Regions from separate parts of the Burkholderia mycopellens genome, predicted to be linked through region 2. Evidence: predicted binding sites of a transcription regulator. Region 2 holds the regulator's gene; the other holds the start of a gene.

What was found. The regulator HrcA, encoded in region 2, represses chaperone genes, less so after heat shock. The targets are predictions, from matches to a motif close to TTAGCACTCNNNNNNNNNGAGTGCTAA.
Region 1: a site for HrcA is predicted at 6,571-6,597, ahead of groES (co-chaperone GroES). Genes of this name have one in related genera too.

What each region holds. Positions count from the first base shown of each region.
Region 1 covers NZ_OZ183802.1:969,440-977,072, forward strand. The annotation lists gene ACPTTC_RS04495 (YadA-like family protein) at 1-2,999, shown strand, start outside; gene ACPTTC_RS04500 (EAL domain-containing protein) at 3,035-3,898, shown strand; gene ACPTTC_RS04505 (GntR family transcriptional regulator) at 4,170-4,853, opposite strand; gene ACPTTC_RS04510 (response regulator transcription factor) at 5,411-6,181, shown strand; gene groES (co-chaperone GroES) at 6,671-6,964, shown strand; gene groL (chaperonin GroEL) at 7,011-7,633, shown strand, end outside.
Region 2 covers NZ_OZ183802.1:812,727-820,359, reverse strand. The annotation lists gene dnaK (molecular chaperone DnaK) at 1-1,344, opposite strand, end outside; gene ACPTTC_RS03880 (thioredoxin family protein) at 1,492-1,902, opposite strand; gene grpE (nucleotide exchange factor GrpE) at 1,913-2,458, opposite strand; gene ACPTTC_RS03870 (hypothetical protein) at 2,814-2,975, shown strand; gene ACPTTC_RS03865 (RNA-binding S4 domain-containing protein) at 2,947-3,354, opposite strand; gene hemH (ferrochelatase) at 3,360-4,424, opposite strand; gene hrcA (heat-inducible transcriptional repressor HrcA) at 4,823-5,845, opposite strand; gene ACPTTC_RS03850 (NAD kinase) at 5,977-6,879, shown strand; gene recN (DNA repair protein RecN) at 6,899-7,633, shown strand, end outside.

The DNA of each region.
Region 1 (7,633 bases), 160 kb from region 2:
TTTCTTCGCTGTCCACGTCGACCTCGACGGGCATCAGCTCGTTGTCGACCGGCCTGAGCTCGACCGACAGCACGGTGTCGTCGCTGTCGACGTCGACAGCGACCGGGTTGTCGTCGGCCAACAGTTCGATTTCTTCGCTGTCCACGTCGACCTCGACGGGCATCAGTTCGCTGTCGACCGGCCTGAGCTCGACCGATAGCACGGTGTCGTCGCTGTCGACGTCGACATCGACCGGGTTGTCGTCGGCCAACAGTTCGATTTCTTCGCTGTCCACGTCGACCTCGACGGGCATCAACTCGTTGTCGACCGGCTTGAGCTCGACAGATAGCACGGTGTCGTCGCTGTCGACATCCACGTCGACCGGTCTGTCATCGGCGAATAGCTCGATTTCGTCGCTGTCCACGTCAACCTCGACGGGCCTGTCGTCGGCGAACAGCTCGATTACGTCGCTGTCTACGTCGACCTCGACCGGCTTGTCCTCGGCAAACAGCTCGATCTCCTCGTTGTCGACGTCGACTTCGACGGGCATCAGCTCGTTGTCAACGGGGCTGAGTTCGACCAATAGCTCGGTGGCATCGCTGTCGACTTCGACGTCGACCGGCTTGTCGTCGGCCAACAGTTCGATCTCCTCGCTGTCGACGTCAACCTCGACGGGCATCAACTCACTGTCCACCGGCCTGAGCTCGACCAACAGCACGGTGTCGTCGCTGTCGACCTCGACATCGACAGGCTTGTCGTCGGCCAACAGTTCGATTTCTTCGCTGTCCACGTCGACCTCGACCGGCCTGAGCTCGACCGACAGCACGGTGTCGTCCCTGTCGACGTCGACGTCGACCGGGTTGTCGTCGGCAAACAGCTCGATTTCTTCGCTGTCGACGTCAACCTCGACGGGCATCGGCTCGTTGTCGACCGGCCTGAGCTCGACGGATAGCACGGTGTCGTCGCTGTCGACTTCGACGTCGACCGGCTTGTCGTCGGCCAACAGCTCGATTTCGTCGCTGTCGACGTCAACCTCGACGGGCATCAGCTCGTTGTCGACCGGCCTGAGCTCGACCGACAGCACGGTGTCGTCGCTGTCGACTTCGACGTCGACTGGCCTGTCATCGGCGAACAGCTCGATCTCCTCGTTGTCGACGTCGACTTCGACGGGCCTGTCGTCCGCGAACAGCTCGATCACGTCCCTGTCGACTTCGACATCGACAGGCCTGTCATCGGCCAACAGCTCGATCTCCTCGCTGTCCACGTCGACCTCGACGAGCATCGGCTCGCTGTCCACCGGCCTGAGCAGCACGAACAGCACGATCCTGTCCCTGTCCACCTCGACGTCGACCGGCATCGGCTCGCTTTCCACGGGCCTCAGCTCGACCAACAGTTCGATGACGTCGCTGTCCACGTCGACCTCGACCGCGATCGAAGCCGCGAAGACGCACTACTACAGCGTCAACGATGGCGGTACGGCAGGGGCGAACTACGCGAACAGCGCCGCGACGGGTATCTACTCGCTGGCCGCCGGCGTCGCCGCAACTGCCGCGGGCGCCAGCAGCGTCGCGGTCGGTAACGGCTCGAACGCGCAATCGGACGGCGCGGTCGCGATCGGTCAAAGCGCTTCGGCCACCGGCGGCAAGGCCGTGTCGATCGGCTCCGGCAACACCGCGAGCGGCGACGGCGCGGTCGCGATCGGCGACCCGAGCGTCGCGACGGGCACCGGCGCAGTCGCGATGGGTGCAAACGACACGGCGACCGGCACCGGTGCAGTGGCGCTCGGCAACGCGAACACGGCAACCGGCAACGGCGCGCTCGCACTGGGCAGCTCGAGTCAGGCCACCGCGGACAACACGATCGCACTGGGCAACCAGGCCACGGCCAGCGCCATAGGCGCACAGGCCTACGGCTCGGGCGCCACGGCCAGCGCCACCAACGCGCTCGCGTTCGGTTCGAACGCCACCGCGAACGTCGCCAACTCGATCGCGCTCGGCGCGAACTCGGTCACCGGCAACGCGATCGCGGTGTCGAGCGTCACGGTCGGCGGCGTCACGTACCCGGTCGTCGGCACCAATCCGGTGGGCGTCCTGAGCGTCGGTGCGCCGGGCGCGGAACGCCAGATCACGAACGTCGCTGCCGGCCAGGTCTCGGCCACCAGCACGGATGCGATCAACGGCAGCCAGTTGAACGCGACGAACCAGGCGGTCAACAACCTGTCGACGTCGACCGCGACGAACGTCGCATCGCTGTCGACGGGGATCAACTCGCTGTCGACGGGCCTGAGCGCGACCAACAGCAACGTGTCCTCGCTGTCCACATCGACGTCGACTGCGATCAACGCGCTGTCGACATCGACGGCGGCCGGCATCGGTTCGCTGTCGACCGGCCTGAGCACGACGAACAACAACGTGGCCTCGCTGTCGACCGGCGTAACGAACATCAACAACCAGTTGAGTCAGCTTTCCACGTTGATGACGACGAATACGACGAACGCCGCCGGCGTCGCCGCCGACATGAACGGCACCGGCACCGACAAGCCGACCGTCACCGCCGGCTCGAACTCGGTGGCGATCGGCGCGAATTCGACGGACGGCGGCCGACAGAACGTGGTGTCGGTCGGCAGCGACACGCAGCAGCGCCAGATCATCAATGTGGCCCCGGGTACGCAGGGCACCGATGCGGTCAACGTGAACCAGCTCAATGCGGTGCAGTCGACGCTGTCGACGGCACTGTCGGGCCAGCAGGCGCAGATCAACTCGCTGGGTTCGCAACTGCAGCAGACCGACCAGATGGCGAAGCAGGGTATCGCGGCCGTCGGCGCGATGGCGTCGATCCCGCAGCTCGATCGCGACGCCAACTTCGGGGTGGGGTTGGGTACGTCGACCTTCCTCGGCCAGAAGGCGATGGCGGTCAACATGCAGGCCCGCATCACGGACAACCTGAAGGCGTCGCTCAACGGCGGCTTCAGCGGCGGTCAGCGGGTGATCGGCGCCGGCATGCTGTACCAGTGGAAGTAGTCGCATGTTGACGCACGGCCGACGGAAAGGACGGTGTGGGAGCGACGCTGTATCGGCAGGCACTGCGATGCCGAGCGTGTGCATGGGAGATCGCGGTGGATGCTATGGCCGTGCATTGCAGTACTGATGATCTTGTCGAAGACGCGGAGCGTGGATTGGCTCGGAAAGAGTTCTTTTTCGTCTATCAGCCCAAGCTCCGCCTTCAATCGGGATTGCTGTCCGGATTCGAGTCGTTGATACGCTGGCATCATCCGGAACGTGGTGTGTTGATGCCGGCAGCGTTTATCGACCTTGTCGAGAATTCGCATCTGACACGCCGATTTACGGATTACGTGATCGATGAGTCTGCGCGGGTGCTTGCTGGTTGGGCTGCACTCGGATACGAGAACTTGTCTCTGTCTGCAAATTTTCCTGCTCGTGAGATTACCCGGGAGGGGTTGGCAAAACGCTTGTCTTTTATTCTGGATTCGCATGCCGTGTGTGCCGCGAATTTCCAAATTGAACTGACGGAATCCATCGATCCGGGTCCGATCGACACACTCGCAGCAGCTATCGCTCCGATTCGGAGGATGGGAGTGAGCGTTGCAATCGACGATTTTGGTTCGGGGTGTTGGTCGCTGAGCAAGTTGCATCGTCTCGAAGTGGATACGCTCAAGCTGGACCGGTCTTTCATGCGCGACGTCCACGAGAACGTCGAATCGAGAACCATGGTCGAAACGCTCGTCGAGCTCGGGACCCGCTTGGGAAAGCATGTTGTCGTCGAGGGCGTTGAAACCGAGGCTCAATTTTCGTGGCTGCGAGCGATGCCCCAAATTGATTGTCAGGGCTACTATATTTCGGAACCCGTTCGAGAGGCGCAGGTGGAAGGGCTGATCGAGCGGTGCGGAATCGCGCGTTGATGGCACGGCGACGCAAGTGCGGGTTGCGACGGGCGTGATCCCATCAATATCAGAACAGGATCGTCGTCTTCACATCGCAGTCATCGCGTTGCACGCGCCAATCGTCAGTCGTGACGTCGAGGCGCTGACGTATGTGCGGCGTTGAGTTTGCGCGGCATACGCCAGGCGTGGCGGCCTGCTCGCTTCATCGAGCGTGTGAAATAAGAACGCGATGTAAAGATGAGAAGGCACCGCCCAGGTCAATGCGTTGAATGGCGGCAGCGGCGCGTTGTCAGACCGCGATTCGCGGATGATTCGGCTCGAAATCGCGGGTGAAACAGTCTCGGGTGAATGCGTCTATATAGTCCATCATCAAGTCTGATGAAACCCCGGCTTGCTGCTCGTCGCCGTCGGCTATCGCGCGTGCGACCCGCGTGTGCTGCAGGCTTGCGGTCGGCAAGTCATTCAATTGCTTGTGATACATGAAGTAAAAGCGGCGCGACAACGCATGTAATGGCGCAATGGCCTCGGCGGCGAAGCGATTTCGCGAAAACTGCGCGGTAAGTTGATTGGCCACGTATACGCGCCTCAAGTAGGCGACGACGTCGCGCGATTCGCCTGCCACGTCGAGTTCGTCAGCGACGTCGCGGATCTGCGCGCGTTCCTCGGGCGAGGCGCGCCGCGCAGCGCGCTGCGCGATGAGGCGTTCCAGTTCACGGCGTGTTTCGAGCACGAGCAACTGATCGTGAATGTTCGGCACGGTAATCATGATGCCGTGACGCGGAACGACCTGAACGAGATGCGAAGCAGCCAATCGTTGTACGGCCTCTCGAACGGGCGTTCTCCCGGTATTCAGCTTCTCCGCAAGCGACGCCTCCGACCAGACACTGCCGGGCGCGAGTTCCAGCGTCACGATGAGTTCTTCCAGTTTCTGGTGAGCCTGTTCGGCAAGGGTGTTACCCGTCAGTCCGTTCATGTGCCTAAGCGATCGCCAAAAGAATATTACTAACATATTAGAGCGGGCGTCCCCTGTTTTCAACTCGAGGCTAAAAGGGTCAAGGTTAGGGAACGGGTTTACCCCCTTTGATCTCGGGCAAGTGCTTCGATATTCTACTGATATGTCAGTAACATCTGACTGACATGCTGACGCGGGATGGGTCGCGTTGCATCCAGCGACGACGAATCGGTTCGACTCATTGCCGGCTCGAGGGCGGGATTGAAGGTCGTCAACAAGGGTGCCGGAGTGCTTGGCAGTTTCGCGATGAGACGCTTGTGACGTTCTGCTAACCGGTATCGCCCGTGCCGTTCGTCGGCGCCAGGTGCATGGCGGGGAGGCGTACTTTTGAAAATAGGGTGGCGGATCAGGTTGGAAGGCTGTGGACTGATCGGGTTTTGAGGTTGGTGTTGAGGTGAGGCTGGTTTCAATCGATCGGCAGTGGTTAAAAATAAGACGTCAAGTTTGTACTGGTGTATCCGTGCGATCGATTTGGTGTGCGATGTAAATCATTCGAGTCGACGAAGGCTGGGGGTGTTATGAGTATCTTGTTGGTGGAAGGGGATCCGGGTCAGGCGTCAGCCTTTGAAAGGGCGCTGCGAGGGACGAATCGGGAAATTTTCCGGGTGTGCGATAGCGCGAGAGCCGTCCGGTATCTTAAAAGGGAGATGGTCGAACTCATCGTGCTCGATTGGCGAATTCCGGATGCCGATGGCCTGAATTTGTTGCACTGGATTCGGGCTAACGTCGGAGCCGAACCGGCCGTCTTGTTCCTGGCTGCGAGAACGCTTGAAGCAGATGTCGCTGCCGCGCTGGACGCAGGCGCCGACGAGTACATCGGTAAGCCGTTCCGCGAGATCGAGTTGGCCGCTCGCGTCAATGCGCTGTTGCGTCGAAAGGGCCGCAACAAAAAACTCGATGGCAGGGTCGAGATCGGCGCGTATGTTCTGAATCCGCTTGCGCGTACTATCACGCTACACGGAAAGATCATCGATTTGACGGCAAAGGAATTTGCGCTGGCAAATTTCTTGTTCAATAACATCGGGAACGTGCTTTCCCGGGATTTGTTGTCGACGCTGGCGTGGGGGCGGGCGCTGGATGGGACATCCCGGAGTCTCGACACCCACATCTATCGACTCCGACAAAAACTGGTGCTTCGTCCGGAAAACGGGCTGCAGTTGTGTGCCGTGTATACGCATGGCTACCGGCTGGATACGGTCGACAAAGGTTCGACGGTGGAACGTTTTGCGGTCCCTGGCCATGTGTCGCAGCGTGCCGTTTCCGAGCGTCCGGTGCCTGCGCTGCTGTAGAAAATTCAGGTGGATTCGTCGGTCCAACGGGGCGAGGGGGCTGCCGCGCGTTCGCATCGCGAGCGCAACGGAGCGTCCGCGCCCCATTTAATTTGTTTGGATGCGGCTTGTTGTACGGGATTTCCCTGAGGTACTGTGGCCGCTGCGGGGGATCCGTGACGGCGGCTCGGGCAAGCGGCTCGAGGCGCCTTCTCAGCTCACATCGGCTCTCACGTGTGGGCCTCTGTAAGTCATTGTTTTTGTGGAACATATCTCCGCTCCTCCTGCATCGTCCTGATCGTCCCGGGCACGCGGCCAAGTGATCAAGGCTCAAAGCCGGGCGCGCCTCGCCGGCCCGAAAAAAAACCGCCGATCCCCCTTCTTGAATTTGTCAAAACCCGTCCATATAATTAGCACTCGCTGCACGAGAGTGCTAACAATTCTCTGCCAGGCGCCAAGCCGGGCAGATTCCCTAAGCGTTCTTCAATCTCAGTCAAGAGAGGAGTGAATATGAACCTTCGTCCTTTGCACGATCGCGTGATCGTCAAGCGCCTGGATCAAGAAACCAAGACCGCCTCGGGCATCGTGATCCCCGACGCCGCAGCTGAAAAGCCGGATCAGGGCGAAGTCCTGGCCGTCGGCCCGGGCAAGCGTGACGACAAGGGCGCGGCAATCGCGCTCGACGTGAAGGTCGGCGATCGCGTCCTGTTCGGCAAGTACGCAGGCCAGACCGTGAAGGTCGACGGCAACGAACTGCTGGTCATGCGCGAAGAAGACATCATGGCCGTGGTCAACGCCAAGTAAGCGTCCACCGACGGTACATATTCCCAAGAATTCAAGGAGTTAGAAGATGGCAGCTAAAGACGTCGTATTCGGCGATTCCGCCCGTTCGAAGATGGTCGAAGGCGTGAACATTCTCGCCAACGCAGTCAAGGTCACGCTGGGTCCGAAGGGCCGCAACGTCGTGCTCGAGCGCAGCTTCGGCGGCCCGACGGTCACCAAGGACGGTGTGTCGGTCGCGAAGGAAATCGAGCTGAAGGACAAGCTCCAGAACATGGGCGCGCAAATGGTCAAGGAAGTGGCTTCCAAGACCAGCGACAACGCAGGCGACGGCACGACGACGGCAACCGTCCTCGCGCAATCGATCGTCCGCGAAGGCATGAAGTACGTCGCATCGGGCATGAACCCGATGGACCTGAAGCGCGGCATCGACAAGGCAGTCGCAGCGGCTGTCGAAGAGCTGAAGAAGATCAGCAAGCCGTGCACGACGAACAAGGAAATCGCACAGGTCGGCTCGATCTCGGCGAACAGCGACACGTCGATCGGCGATCGCATCGCTGAAGCGATGGACAAGGTCGGCAAGGAAGGCGTCATCACCGTCGAAGACGGCAAGTCGCTGGCCGACGAACTCGACGTCGTCGAGGGCATGCAGTTCGATCGCGGCTACCTGTCGCCGTACTTCATCAACAATCC
Region 2 (7,633 bases):
CATTTCGCGTTCGCCCTGGAACACCTTGATCGTCACGGCGCCCTGGTTGTCGTCCGCCGTCGAGTACACCTGGGCGTGCTTCGTCGGGATCGTCGTGTTCTTGCTGATCATCTTCGTCATCACGCCACCGAGCGTCTCGATGCCGAGCGACAGCGGGGTCACGTCGAGCAGCAGCACGTCCTTGCGGTCGCCCGACAGAACCTGGCCCTGGATCGCCGCGCCGACTGCGACGGCTTCGTCCGGGTTCACGTCACGGCGCGGATCCTTGCCGAAGAATTCCTTCACCTTCTCCAGCACCTTCGGCATGCGCGTCTGGCCGCCGACCAGGATCACGTCGTCGATGTCCGACACCTTGACGCCTGCGTCCTTGATCGCGATGCGGCACGGTTCGATCGTGCGCTCGACGAGGTCTTCCACCAGCGCTTCCAGCTTCGCGCGGGTGATCTTCAGGTTCAAGTGCTTCGGGCCCGATGCGTCCGCCGTGATGTACGGCAGGTTGATTTCGGTCTGCTGGCTCGACGACAGCTCGATCTTCGCCTTTTCAGCGGCTTCCTTCAGGCGCTGCAGCGCGAGCACGTCCTTCGACAGGTCGACGCCCTGCTCCTTCTTGAACTCGCCGATGATGTAATCGATGATGCGCTGGTCGAAGTCTTCGCCGCCGAGGAACGTGTCGCCGTTGGTCGACAGCACTTCGAACTGCATTTCGCCGTCGACGTCCGCGATTTCGATGATCGACACGTCGAACGTACCGCCGCCGAGGTCATACACGGCGATCTTGCGGTCGCCCTTCTCGGCCTTGTCGAGGCCGAACGCGAGCGCGGCCGCGGTCGGCTCGTTGATGATCCGCTTGACTTCGAGGCCCGCGATGCGGCCGGCGTCCTTGGTTGCCTGACGCTGGCTGTCGTTGAAGTACGCCGGCACCGTGATCACGGCTTCCGTGACCGGCTCGCCGAGGTAGTCTTCGGCCGTCTTCTTCATCTTGCGCAGCACTTCCGCCGAAACCTGCGGCGGCGCGAGCTTTTCGCCGTGTGCCTCAACCCATGCATCGCCGTTGTCGGCCTTGATGATGGTGTACGGCATCAGGCCGATGTCCTTCTGGACTTCCTTCTCTTCGAAGCGGCGGCCGATCAGGCGCTTCACCGCGAACAGCGTGTTCTTCGGGTTGGTCACCGACTGACGCTTGGCCGGCGCGCCGACCAGCACTTCGTTGTCGTCCATGTAGGCGATGATCGACGGCGTGGTGCGCGCGCCTTCCGAGTTCTCGATGACCTTGACCTGGTTGCCTTCCATGATGGCGACGCACGAGTTCGTGGTGCCGAGGTCAATACCGATGATCTTTCCCATTTTTCCTAATCTCCAGAAATGCTTGTTTGCTGCGCAAAACCCCGCGTTTTGGGGCGGTTTCGCGCGCCAGAATTCAACTCTGTTCCCGAAATGCGTCCGTCCGATCCGTTTTCAAGACCCGACGAGCGATGCGGATATTAAATTTTTTCAATCGCCGCCGGCTAGCGGATCGCCACCTGCCGCGGCGATTTTCGCGCGTGCCGCCGACACCGCTGCCTGGAACTGCGCGAGGCCATGCCAGCCCGTCGCGCGGCCCAGCCGCTTGCCGCGGTGGAAAAAGAACCACGTCGGCACGCCATGCAGCCCGAAGCGGCGGCCCAGCTGGTGGTGTTCGTACACGTTGCAATGGAACCACTTCAAGTCCAGCGCGCGGATCGCGTCGGGCTGGGCGAGCATCGCCTTCTTCGCGATCTCGCAGTTGAAGCAGTCGACGCCCCAGAAGAACACCACCGCGAGCGCATCGCCCGCGCCGTCGATCGCCGCGTCGAACGTGCCGGCGTCCAGTGCCCGCATGTCGAACGCGTCGAACGCGGCCGGATCGACGCCGGCAGGCAGCATCGCGACGGCCTTACTTCGGCTGCGCGACGGTGACGAGCGCCGGACGCAGCACGCGGTCGGCGATCGTGTAGCCCTTTTGCAGCACCGTGACGACGGTGTTCGGCTCCTGCTCGGCCGGCACCATCGAAATCGCCTGGTGCTGGTGCGGATCGAACTTCTCGCCGACCGGGTTGATCGCGACGACGCGGCCCTTCTCGAGCGCGCTCGTCAGCTGGCGCAGCGTCAGTTCGACGCCTTCGCGCACCTTCGCGATGTCGCCGGACGTATCGTTGACGGCCGCTTCCAGGCTGTCCAGCACGGGCAGCAGGTGCTCCGCGAAGCTCTCGATCGCGAACTTGTGCGCCTTCGAGACGTCGTCCTGCGCGCGGCGGCGGACGTTCTCGGTCTCGGCCTTCGCCCGCAGGTAGCTCTCCTGCAGCTCGGCGACCTTGGCTTGAGCCTCCGCGAGCGCCGCGTCGGCTGCTTCGGCGGCGGGGGCAGCGCCTTGCGCCGCCTGCTTCTCGCTGCCGATATCTTCGGCCGATTGGGGTGCCGGGTTCTCTTGCGTGTTTTCCATGTCGCTGAAAGTCGATTAGAGGTTAAAGCCAAATCGGCAACCGCCGGACCGTATATCCGGCGGCACCGCACATTGCTGGTGCAAATAAGGGTGAATACGACGATTTCAAGGGGGTGATTCGCCGGCATTCTCCAATGCAGCGAAACAACCGCGCGTCACGCCGGGGCATCGCCCGCATAGTCCGCCAGATCAGGCGAAACGGGCTGTAACAACGCTTACCTGGCAAGTACTAGCTTGGCACAGGCCCGCTGCACTACACTGCACTCAAGCGTAGGAAAAGCGTGTTTACCCCTAGCTGACCGCCGCCTGACATCCACCTGGCGCCGCTTTCACCCGTCTTCTCGAGGGGAGTACCGTGAAACTGACCTTTGCGATATCGGTGGTCGCGCTGGTACTCATTGCCGGCACCACCACCATCTGCCTGTCGGGAGCCGTTACCGACCGCACGACCGAATACGGGAGCGCGCGGGCGACGTTCGACCAGATGTTCAGCTCCCACCAGAAAATCTGTCGATGATGCGCCGGTCGCGCTTCGTCGGCCGGCCGTGCAATTCGGCTGCCGGTTCGCGATACGTGCGACGCCGCTCCAGTTCGGCGAGCCGCGCGGCCCGCCCTGCTTCCGTTTCCTCGTAAAGCGTCTGCGCGACGCTCGCCGGCCCGCGCACGTCGCACACGCCAAGCACGGCAATGTGCCAGACGATGCCGTCGATCGCAATCTCGACTTCGTCGCCCACGCGCACCTCCTTCGCCGGCTTGACTGCCGCGCCGCCGATCTTCACGTGCCCCTTGTCGACCGCATCGGTCGCGAGCGAGCGCGTCTTGAAGAACCGCGCCGCCCACAACCATTTGTCGATGCGCAGCTTCGCGCCCGGTTCGGTCGAGATCTTGTAATTCATCGCGCTTAACTCACCATTTCGGGCTGCGCGGCCTTGACCGGCCAGCCCTGCAGATTCTCGGCGACGATCTCGCCGAGCGCACCGATCCACGCGGGCGCGCCGTTCAGGCACGGAATCCGGTGGAACGCCTTGCCGCCGCCGGCGAGGAATTCGTCACGCACCTCCATGCCGATCTCCTCGATCGTCTCCAGGCAATCGGCCGTGAAACCGGGACAGAACACGTCGGCCCGCCGCACGCCGGCCTCGCCGAACTCGCGCAGCGTCGGCGCGGTGTAGGGCTGCAGCCATTCGGCCTTGCCGAACCGCGACTGGAAGGTGATGCGGCATTCGGTCGTCGACAGCCCGAGCGCGGCCATCAGCAGCGCCCCTGTCTGCTGGCACTGGTCGTGGTAGGGATCGCCGAGGTCGAGCGTGCGCTTCGGCACGCCGTGAAAGCTCAGCACGAGTTTGTCGCCGGCCGCGAAGTCGGGCCGGCCGTGCTGCGCCCAATACTGGCGCACCTGCTCGGCCAACGCATGGATATAGGCCGGATGGTCGGCGTAGTGCCGCACCGTGCGCACCTCCGGCTGGTTGCGCATGCGCGCGAGCGCGTTGAATGCGGCGTCGAAGGCCGTGGCCGTGGTCGACGACGAGTATTGCGGATACATCGGCATCAGCAGCACGCGCTCGACGCCCGCACGCTTGAACTGCGCGAGCGCGTGCGAAATGTTCGGGCTGCCGTAGCGCATCGCGTAGTCGACCTGCACTTGATAGCCGTTCGACGCGAGCAGGTGCCGCACGGCATCGGTCTGGCGCTCGGTGTAGACGCGCAGCGGCGAGCCCTCGGGCATCCAGACGGCCGCGTATTTCTTCGCGGATGCGCGGCCGCGCAGCGGCAGGATCAGCGTGCGCAGCAGCACCTGCCAGACGGCCTGCGGAATCTCGACGACCCGTGGATCCGACAGGAATTCGGCCAGGTAGCGCCGCACCGCGCGCGGCGTCGGGGCGTCGGGTGTGCCGAGATTGATCAGCAGCACACCGATGCGATGGGCAGCCGCGGTGCTCGAGGACGGCTCAAGATCGAAACGCATGGGCAATAACGTGCTCGGGGCACGGAACCGGACGGCTCTCAATTATAGCCGGCCGCCCCGCGCCGGTCGGCCAGGACCTGCTCCCGCTCATGACGAGCTTGCACTGGACGCCAGAAGGCCGAGCGCAACGCGCATGACGCCGCGATCGGCGCTTCTGGCGGCCAGCCCCGCAAAAGATCGATTCCAATCAGGGGAGCGAGCGTTGCCGGCCGCATAGCGGCGGCGCGCGTCGCTTGTTTGGCTCGGCTAGACGGTGCGCCTTGCTTCCTGCACGGCGACTGGCAACGCTCGTTCGCAAGCGCGTCATGAGCGGAACCAGGCCCTATCGTTCGGCCGACTGCCGGCACGCGCGGTGCCGCGGCAAGATGACGGGGCGGGATCGGGCCGGCGACGGCAGGCTACTGCTGGCTCAGCGTGAGCGACAGCAGGCGCGCGGTGATGTCGACGATCGGTATCACGCGGTTGTACGCCATGCGGGTCGGGCCGATCACGCCGAGCGTGCCGACGATCTGCCCGTTCACCTCGTAAGGTGCGGTCACGACGCTCATTTCCTCGATCGGCACGAGCGTCGATTCGCCGCCAATGAAGATCTGCACGCCCTGGGCGTGGCTCGACACGTCGAGCAGTTGCAGGAGGCCCGTCTTTTGGTCGAATACGTCAAACAGCTTGCGCAGCCGCGCCATGTCGGACGAGAGATCCGCCACTTCGAGCAGGTTGCGCTCGCCGGAAATCAGCACGGTGTCCTCGGTGTCGGGCACCTCGGTGCTGGCCGTCACGGCCGCATGCATCAGCGCGGTCATGTCGCCGCGCAGCTGGTCGATCTCGTCGCGCAGGCGGCGGCGCACCTCGTCGAACGACAGTCCGGCGAAATGCGCATTGATGTAGTTGGACGCCTCGGTCAGTTGCGACGGCGAGTAATCGCGCGGCGTCGCGAGCATCCGGTTCTGCACGTCGCCCTCGGGCGTGACGATGATCAGCAGGATGCGCTTGTCCGACAGGCGCATGAACTCGATCTGCTTGAACACGTGGCTGCGGCGCGGCGTCAGCACGACGCCCGCGAACTGCGACAGGTTCGACAGCACGCTCGCGGCGGCCGCCACGACCCGCTGCTGCGGCTCGCCGGCCTGCAACGTGTTCTGCACCTGCCGCGCGACGGCTTCGGCGTCGATCGGCACCTCGACCGTCAGCATGGTGTCGACGAACAGCCGGTAGCCGCGCGGCGTCGGCACGCGGCCGGCCGACGTGTGCGGGCTCGACACGAGGCCGAGCTCCTCCAGGTCGGACATCACGTTGCGGATCGTCGCCGGGCTCAGCTCGAGCCCGGAGTAACGGGACAACGTGCGCGATCCGACTGGCTGACCGTCGGCGATATACCGTTCGATCAGGGTTTTCAGGAGGGTTCGTGCGCGAGGATCTAGCATGGTGGAAAATTTTAGCGCAACCGCGCGACCGCGGCGAGTGGCGTCGGCTGCCGTTGCGCGGGTTGGCCCGATCCGGCCCCGCCCGTGCGCGGCCGGTTCTTTTCGTCAACGAGCTATGGTGTAATGCCGGCATGAAAACCGGTAATCAGTTCAACACTGTCGCGCTCGTCGGCCGGAGCAACACGCCCAACATCGCCGAGCCGCTCGCCACACTGGCCGCCTGCGTCGCCAAGCAGGGCTTCGAGGTCGTCTTCGAAGCCGAGACCGCGCGCGAGATCGGCATCACCGGCTACCCGGCGCTGACCCCGGCCGAAATCGGGGCGCGCGCCGACGTGGCGGTCGTGCTGGGCGGCGACGGGACGATGCTCGGCATCGGCCGCCAGCTCGCGCCGTACAAGACACCGCTGATCGGGATCAACCACGGGCGGCTCGGCTTCATCACCGATATCGCGGCGGCCGACATGCAGGCGCTCGTGCCAGTGATCCTGTCGGGCAAGTTCGAACGCGAGGAGCGCGCGCTGCTCGAGGCCCGGATCATGCGCGACGGCGAACCGATCTACCATGCGATCGCCTTCAACGACGTCGTCGTGAACCGCAGCGGCTTCTCCGGGATGGTCGAGCTGCGCGCGTCGGTCGACGGCCGATACATGTACAACCAGCGTTCGGACGGCCTGATCGTCGCCACGCCGACCGGCTCGACCGCTTACGCACTGTCGTCGGCCGGCCCGATCCTCCATCCGCAGCTGGCGGGTATCGTGCTCGTGCCGATCGCGCCGCACGCGCTGTCGAACCGGCCGATCGTGCTGCCCGACGATTCGAAAATCGCGATCCAGATCGTCGGCGGGCGCGACGTCAACGTGAACTTCGACATGCAGTCGTTCACCGCGCTCGAACTGAACGACACGATCGAGGTGCGCCGCTCGAAGCACACGGTGCCGTTCCTGCACCCGATCGGCTACAGCTACTACGCGACGCTGCGCAAGAAGCTGCACTGGAACGAACACGCCTCGAACGAAGACGACAACGCGTCCTGACGCCGCTCCGCCCGACACCATGCTCCGCCACCTCTCGATCCGCGACTTCGTCATCGTCGCCGCGCTCGATCTCGAATTCGACAGCGGCTTTTCCGTCTTTTCCGGCGAAACCGGCGCCGGGAAATCGATCCTGATCGACGCCCTTGCCCTTGCGCTCGGCGAACGTGCCGACGCGAGCGTCGTGCGCACCGGTTGCGGCCGCGCCGACATCACCGCCGAATTCACGCCGCACGACCGCGTCGCGCGCTGGCTCGACGAACACGCGTTCGACACCGAGGACACCGTGATGCTGCGCCGCGTGATCGATGCGAACGGCCGGTCGCGCGCATTCATCAACGGCACCAGCGCGACGCTCGCGCAGCTGCGCGAGCTCGGCGAAATGCTCGTCGACATCCACGGCCAGCATGCGCACCAGTTGCTCATGCGGCCCGACGCGCAGCGCGAGCTGTTCGATACGCACGCGGGGCTCGTTGCCGACGCCGCGAACGTCGCACGCGCATGGCGCGTGTGGCGTGACGCGACGCAGGCGATCGACGCGGCAAAAGCGCACGAGCGCGAGCTGCAGCTCGAACGCGAAAAGCTCGCCTGGCAGCTCGCCGAGCTCGACAAGCTCGCCCCTCAGCCCGGCGAATGGGACGAAGTCAGCAACGAGCACAAGCGCCTGTCGCATTCGGCGAACCTGATCGAAGGCGTGCGCGGTGCGCTCAACGCGCTGTCCGAGTCCGACGACGCGATGCTCGCGCAGCTCGGCGCG